Linked DNA regions of Archangium violaceum. The protein of the gene in region 1 interacts with the protein of each later gene in a pairwise test. Links are inferred from orthologs where the notes say so. Each region holds a gene or a part of one and is shown in the gene's direction. Other genes may lie near its edges.

Evidence for each region. The genes of interacting proteins can lie anywhere in the genome.
Region 2: the proteins of pheT (region 1) and secD interact in binary tests that used the Escherichia coli proteins (3 or more experiments, as listed by UniProt). The link is inferred for Archangium violaceum from one-to-one orthologs.

Annotation. Positions count from the first base shown.
Region 1 is NZ_CP069396.1:6,237,970-6,242,711, forward strand. Bases 1-3,106 are described here. They hold pheT (phenylalanine--tRNA ligase subunit beta), read left to right. Parts: upstream 1-400; coding sequence 401-2,812; downstream 2,813-3,106. Other genes in these bases: pheS (phenylalanine--tRNA ligase subunit alpha), read left to right, coding at 1-401; JRI60_RS55165 (integration host factor subunit alpha), read left to right, coding at 2,924-3,106. In the rest of the region: more of JRI60_RS55165, read left to right, coding at 3,107-3,367; JRI60_RS25090 (Ig-like domain-containing protein), read left to right, coding at 3,879-4,742.
Region 2 is NZ_CP069396.1:4,892,777-4,895,731, forward strand. It holds secD (protein translocase subunit SecD), read left to right. Parts: upstream 1-570; coding sequence 571-2,340; downstream 2,341-2,955. Other genes in the region: yajC (preprotein translocase subunit YajC), read left to right, coding at 221-571; secF (protein translocase subunit SecF), read left to right, coding at 2,362-2,955. UniProt on the Escherichia coli protein: Part of the Sec protein translocase complex. Interacts with the SecYEG preprotein conducting channel. SecDF uses the proton motive force (PMF) to complete protein translocation after the ATP-dependent function of SecA.

The DNA of each region.
Region 1 (4,742 bases):
TGTTCCACCAGGTGGAGGGCCTGCTGGTGGACAAGGACGTCAGCTTCGCCGAGCTCAAGGGCACCCTGGACGCCTTCGTGAAGGCCTTCTTCGGCTCGGACACGCGCACGCGCTTCCGCCCGTCCTTCTTCCCCTTCACCGAGCCCTCGGCCGAGGTGGACATCTCCTGCACCTCGTGCGGCGGCAAGGGCTGCCGCGTGTGCAAGCAGACCGGCTGGCTGGAGGTGCTCGGCAGCGGCATGGTGCACCCCAACGTCTTCAAGTACAGCGGCTATGACCCCACCGAGGTCACCGGGTACGCGTTCGGCATGGGCGTGGAGCGCATCGCCATGCTGCGCTACCGCATCGACGACCTGCGGATGATGTTCGAGAACGACTCGCGCTTCCTGGAGCAGTTCTGATGAAGATCTCGGTCAAGTGGCTCGGAGACTACGTGGCGCTGCCGGCGTCCGTGGATGAGCTGGCGCGCAAGCTGACGGCCGTGGGTCTGGAGATCGAAGGCCTCGAGCGTCCCGGCGAGGGTCTGCGCGGCGTGGTGGTGGCGCAGATCAAGGAGTCCGTCCAGCACCCCAACGCGGACAAGCTGTCCGTCACCAAGATCGACGCGGGCGGCAAGGAGCCGCTCCAGGTGGTGTGCGGCGCCAAGAACTACAAGGTCGGCGACAAGGTGCCGCTGGCCACCCTCGGTACGAAGCTGCCCAACGGCGTGGAGATCAAGCAGGCCCCCCTGCGCGGCGTGGACAGCTTCGGCATGCTCTGCTCCGCCAAGGAGCTGGGTCTGTCCGAGGATGCCTCGGGCCTGCTCATCCTCCCGCCGGAGCTGAAGCCCGGGACGCCCATCGCCGAGGCGCTCGGGCTGGATGACGTGGTGCTGGAGGTGAACGTCACCCCCAACCGGCCGGATGCCCTGTCGCACCTGGGCGTGGCCCGGGAGGTGGCGGTGGCCACCGGGGGCACCCTGCGTCCGCCCCAGCCGAAGCTGGCCGAGTCCGGTGCGCCCACCTCCGAGAAGGTGAAGATCCGCATCGAGGACCCGGTGCGCTGCCCGCGCTACGCGGCCCGTGTCATCGAGAACGTGAAGATCGGCCCCTCGCCCCAGTGGCTGCAGGATCGGCTGAAGGCCTGCGGGGTGCGCCCCATCAGCAACGTGGTGGACGTCACCAACTTCGTCCTCCTCGAGTACGGCCAGCCGCTGCACGCCTTCGACCTGGACCGGGTGGCGGGGCAGGAGATCATCGTCCGCACCGCGAAGCCGGGCGAGAAGATGACCACGCTCGATGGCAAGGAGCGGGCGCTGGAGCCCGAGGACCTGCTCATCTGCGACCGGGACAGGGCCCAGGCCCTGGCTGGCGTGATGGGAGGCTCGGACAGTGAGGTGAGCGCGGGCACGACGCGCGTGTTGCTCGAGTCCGCCCACTTCCAGCCCTCGAGCATCCGCCGCACGTCCAAGCGCCACGGCCTGCACACCGAGGCCTCGCACCGCTTCGAGCGCGGGGTGGATATCGACGCCACGATCGCCGCCGCCGACCGGGCCGCGGCCCTCATCGCCGAGCTGGCCGGTGGCACGGTGGCCCCGGGCCGGGTGGACGTGTACCCGAAGCCCCAGCCGCCGCGCCGGGTGACGCTGCGCTACGGCCGCGTGGAGAAGGTGCTGGGCGTGGCCATCTCCGAGGCCGACTGCCGGCGCATCCTCGGCACCCTGGGCTTCCAGGCGGTGGAGGAGGGGAGTGGGCAGACCACCTTCGAGGTGCCCCGGGCCCGCGTGGACGTGGAGCGCGAGGAGGACCTGATGGAGGAGCTCGCCCGCGTCCACGGCTACGACAACATCCCCGCCCGGTTGCCGCGGGGGCTCGCCGAGCTGGCTCCCGAGCCGGCCGCCTCCGAGGCCGAGCGCCGCACCCGCCAGGCCCTGTCCGGGGTGGGGCTGAGCGAGGTGGTGAACTACTCCTTCGTCGCGCCGCGCACGCTGGAGGTGCTGGGCGGGAAGGAGCAGCCGGTGGCGCTGCTCAACCCGCTGAGCGTGGAGCAGTCGGTGATGCGCACCAGCCTTCTGCCGGGCCTGCTGGAGAACCTCTCCCGCAGCGTGCGGCACCAGGTGGACAGGGTGGCCCTGTACGAGACGGGCCGGGCCTACTTCCGCGATCCCGAGGGAGGGCAGGGCCAACGCCCGGCCACCCGCGAGGTGCACCGGCTCGCCGGCCTCGTGTGGGGTCTGCGCGGTGGGCGCACGTGGACGCAGAAGGACGCGCGGGCGGACTTCTATGACGCCAAGGGCGCACTGGAGGCCGTGCTGCACGCGCTCCACGTGGAGGGCGTCCGCTTCGTCCCCGCCGAGGCTCCGGCCTTCCACCCCCGCGCCTGCGCCCGGGTGGAGCTGGCCGACGGCACGGTGCTGGGCCACGTGGGCGAGCTGCACCCCCGGGTGATCAAGGGCCTGGAGCTGCCTCGGGACGTCTTCGTCTTCGAGGTGGACACCGCGCCGCTGTACTCGGCGGCCCGGCTGGTGCCGGCCTGGGGAGGGCTGCCCCGCTTCCCCGCCGTGCTCCGGGACCTGGCCGTGGTGGTGCCGGTGGAGCTCCAGAACGACGAGGTCCGCCGCGTCATCCTGGAGGTCGGTGGCACCCTGGTGGAGGACGCCCTCATCTTCGACGTCTACACCGGCAAGCCCATCCCCGAGGGCCGGAAGAACCTGGCCTACGCCATCCGCTACCGCTCGCCCGAGCGCACCCTCACCGACGCCGAGGTGAGTGCCGCGCACCAGCGAATCATCACCGAGGTCAACCAGCGCCTGGGTGGCGCCCTGCGCGCCTGAAGGTTGGGTGACTGCGGGAAAACCTGAGTGAAACCGGTGGGTTGACAGTTGTCGGGGAAGGCTGTCACAGTCCGCCGGGTTCACGGCAGAGAGGGGCGCGAAGGTACTCGCATGACCAAGGCGGACATCATCGAAGGGGTCTACGAGAAGGTCGGCTTCTCCAAGAAGGAGTCGGCGGAGATCGTCGAGCTCGTCTTCGACACCTTCAAGGAGACGCTGGAGCGCGGGGACAAGATCAAGATCTCGGGTTTCGGGAACTTCCAGGTGCGTCAGAAGAAGGCGCGCGTGGGGCGTAATCCCCAGACCGGCAAGGAGATCGAGATCTCGGCCCGCCGCGTGCTGACCTTCCGGCCGAGCGCGGTGCTGAAGGCGGCCCTCAACGGCGAGCAGATTCCGGAGAACCACTCCGAGCTGGATGCCGCGGAGGACGCGGCGGCCGACGCGGCCGAGGCAGCCGGGCTGGATCCCGAGGATCTGGACGAGGCCCTGGAGGAGATGGAGGAGCTCGAGCCCATGAAGGCCTCGGTGGGCGGAATGAAGGCGAAGGCCGAGTGAGTTTTTGAAGGGCCGCCCGATCTCGTACTTGACCTGGGAAACGGGTGGGGGCATAAGGCAGCCCATCTCGACGGCGCCGAACGGCACCGGCGGGAGACGAAATCTCGGGGCGTAGCGCAGCCTGGTAGCGCACTTGCTTGGGGTGCAAGTGGTCGCTGGTTCAAATCCAGTCGCCCCGACCATCGAAAGCCCTGGAGTTTCACTTCACGGTGGGCTCCAGGGCTTTCATCTTCTCCTCCAGGGGAGAGGTGCTGTGGGGAGTTAGTTCAGTTGGTTAGAACGCCGGCCTGTCACGCCGGAGGCCACGGGTTCAAGTCCCGTACTCCTCGCCAACAAGAAGGGCCTGGAATCGAGAGGGAAACCTCAAAGATTCCAGGCCCTTCGCCTTTTCTCATCCACCTGTCTTTCCCTGCGTCGCGGAGCCCGTCTTCCATGCGCGTCAGGTAACTTCGGGCCTGCTTCACGTCTTAACGAGCGATCGACACCCGCTGCACTGATGGGGGGATTGCTCATGTTGGAACGTAGAACCAGATTGATTGCCTACACGGCGTTTCTGTTGGCCCTCGCGGGATGCCCTGCCCCGGCGCCGAAGGAGATCGCGCCGACGCGGGAAGGGCTCGATGCGTACGCCCGGAGGCTCTACGACCTGGCCGAGGCCTCGGACCAGGGGCAAGCCGACGCGCTGGACGCGGAGCTCCGCCGGACCTTCCACTTCCTCGGCGTCCCGGTCGTCGACAGCCGCCAGCTCCCGGCCGACGAGCTGACCCAGCGGTTGGAGTCTCCCCATCCCCCCGCGGTCGACTTCGAGCTCCAGCTCCTCGCCCAGGGCTTGCGCTCCGGCGTGGTCGTGAGCCTCGAGTCGTTGCTGTTGGAGCTCGGGGACCAGGGCTTCAAGACCCGGGATCCCTCCGCCAGCCTCACGCCGGAGCACCTCATCGAGAAGCTGTCACCGCTGGTCGAGAAGGGTGACTACACCCAGGCCGAACGTCCGCTGGCGCTGATCCTGGCGCTGGGGCGCGAGCGCGCGCGCCGCTCGGGCGTTCCGCCGACGAACGCCGTGTTCGGGGATGACGTTCTGGATCCGCTCCAGCTCACGCTGTTCATGCGACAGGTCCTCCCGATCTACGCGGCGGCCCGTGCCGGGACCACCCAGGGCAAGCTCCAGAGCCAGCGGTCCGCCGCCGTGCTCCAGGAGATCGTGCTGGAGAAGGTCATCGAAAGTGTACCCGGCCTCGCGGATGCATTCGCGAAGGGCGGGGTCAACCTGGTCAAGATGGCCGTCATGCTCTACGGATCCAAACTCTATCTGAGTGCGACACCCACGAAGCTGTGGCACCAGCGGCCCGGCGCGGACTCCGTCAGCACGCTCACCGCT
Region 2 (2,955 bases), 1.3 Mb from region 1 along the record:
TGGAGCGGGACCGGATTGACGACCCCCGAGTTTCCCTCGGAGGGGGGCACCCAGGAGGTGGGCGGGCGGGCATGACGCACCTCGGAAAGGCCAGCCCCTCCTCGCCGTTCACTTGCCCGGGATGTGCGCCTGCTGCTAAGAGGCCCACCTTTCCGGCTTATCCGTTGTCCGCTGGTGGACGGCGGTGGGGCCGAACCCTTTCCAAGCAACGAGGCGGTTTGTGGCAGACAGCTTTCTGATCCTCGCCCAGGCAGCGGGCGGACCCGGCGGGATGATGAACATCGTCTTCATCATCGGCCTGTTCGCCATCATGTATTTCGTGATGATTCGCCCCCAGCAGAAGCAGATGAAGGCGCACCGCGAGCTGCTCTCCGGGCTGAAGAAGGGTGATGAGGTCATCACCCAGGGTGGAATCATCGGGCGCATCCAGGTCGTCTCCGAGCGCGAGGTAACGCTCGAGGTGGCCACCGGGGTCCGCATCCGCGTGCTCAAGTCGTCCGTGGCGGGCCGGTTCGCGGTGAGCGAGCCGACGGCGGCCGCCAAGACCGAAGAGAAGAAGGAGGAGAAGTAATGGACCGCGGCTGGTACTGGAGGTTGGGCCTGGTCATCGGCGTGACGCTGCTGACCGTGTGGTTCCTCATCCCCTCCTATTATTCGATGTTCGTGCTCGACAAGAGCGAGCGCAACAACCTGGCGCTGCTCGAGCAGCGCCTGCCCAAGTGGGCTCCCCCCGCCAAGTACCGCATCAACCTGGGGCTGGACCTGCAGGGCGGCATCCACATGGTGATGCGGGTGGACACCAAGACGGCGCTCCAGAAGCGGACCGAGCGCCGGGGTGATCAGATCGCCCGCTACATCAACGAGAAGCAGCTGGGCCAGGTGTCCGTGGACACGGATCCCCAGGCGCTGCAGATGACGCTGACGGCGCAGGATCCGGCCACCATGGACGCCATCGAGAAGGAGGTGCTCGCCACCTTCACCGACTTCGTCCGGGTGGCGCGTGACGGGGCGAAGCTGACGCTCGCGCCGGACGAGGGCCAGGTGAACCGCTTCCGCGAGGAGTCGGTGGACCAGGCGATGCTCGTCATCCGCCGCCGCATCGACAAGTGGGGCGTGGCCGAGGTGGACGTGCGCAAGCTGGGCACCGACGCCATCCAGATCTCCCTGCCGGGCCGCAATGACCCGGAGCAGGCCAAGGAGCTGGTGGGCACCACGGCGCAGCTCGAGTTCCGCATGGTGGACGACTCGACCGATTTCTTCGGGCAGGTCATCCAGCAGAATCCTCCTCCCGAGGGCAGCAACATCACGCTGACCAACAGCGAGGGCTTCCCGCAGCTGCAGGGCCCCAACCGCGAGGCGCTGCTGGAGTACTTCAAGGGCAAGACGCCCGAGGGCCGCGAGGTGCTGCTCGAGTGCGTGCCCAGCGCGACGAAGAAGGGCGTGTGCGACAGCTACCGCACCTTCCTGGTGGAGAAGAACGTGCCACTGACGGGCGAGAGCCTGACGGGCGCGGATGCCTCGCTCAGCCAGCTCAACGAGCCGGAGGTGAACGTCAGCTTCGACGCGGCCGGCGCGCGCGAGTTCGAGCAGCTCACCGAGAAGGGCACGGGCCGGCGCATGGCCATCGTGCTGGACGACTACGTGCAGTCGGCGCCGCGCATCAACGAGCGCATCGGCGGTGGCCGGGCGCGCATCACCATGGGCCGCGCGGGTGGCCGTCCCCTGCAGGAGTGGCTGTCGGACGCGCAGACGCTGGCGCTGGCCCTCAAGGCGGGCGCGCTGCCGGCGCCGGTGACCACCGGTGAGATCCGCCAGGTGGGTGCCGCGCTGGGCGACGAGCTCATCCGCAAGGGCAGCCTGTCGGCGCTGGTGGGCCTGGCGCTCGTCATCGCCTTCATGGCCATCTACTACAAGGGCGCGGGCATCATCGCGGACGTGGCGCTGCTGCTCAACGGCCTGCTCATCCTGGGCGGCCTGGCGCTCTTCAACGCCACGCTGACGCTGCCGGGCATCGCCGGCTTCGTGCTGACACTGGGCATCGCGGTGGATGCCAACGTGCTCATCAACGAGCGCATCCGCGAGGAGATCGGCCACGGCAAGACGGTGCGCGCCGCGGTGGACCAGGGCTATGACCGCGCCTTCTGGACCATCTTCGACGCCCACGTCACCGCGCTCATCGCCGGCTTCATCCTCTTCTTCACGGGAACGGGCCCGGTGCGCGGTTTCGCCACCACGCTCATCATCGGCCTGCTGGCGTCGCTCTTCACGTCCATCCTCGTGACGCGCGTCATCATGACCTACTTCGTTCACGGCCGTAACGCGCAGACGGTGTCCGTCTAAACGGGCCCGGGGGAACAGCAGATGCAGATCCTCAAGCACAAGACGAACATCGACTTCATCGGCAAGCGCAAGCCGGCCCTCTTCATCTCCACGGCGTTGAACCTGGCCATCCTGGTGGGCATCGCCGTCTTCGGGTTCAACTTCGGCGTGGACTTCGCCGGCGGTACGGTGGTGGAGGTGAAGTTCAACCACCCCGTGTCCGCGGCGGATGTGCGCAAGCGCGCCGAGGCCGGCGGGCTGCACGACGTGTCGGTGCAGAGCATCGGCGCGGCCGAGGAGAACTCGTTCCTCCTGCGGCTGGGCGGCGTGACGCAGCTCACCGAGGAGAGCGCGGGCAAGGCCGAGAACGCCATCAAGGCCCTGGGTCCCATGAAGAACGTGGTGGCGGACCTGGCCAACGGCATCATCAACTTCCGCTCCGAGCAGCCGCTCACCGCCGATCAGGTCCGCAAGGCGGTGGAGGGCACGGGCACGGGCGTGGAAGAGGTGCGCGAGCTGGGCCAGTCGCAGTCCGGTGGCTTCGACTACCAGGTCGTCGCCAGCGGCATGGCGGACCGCATCCACAGCGCGCTGGAGACGGGCGCGGAGGGAGGCAAGGCGGACTTCGAGATGCGC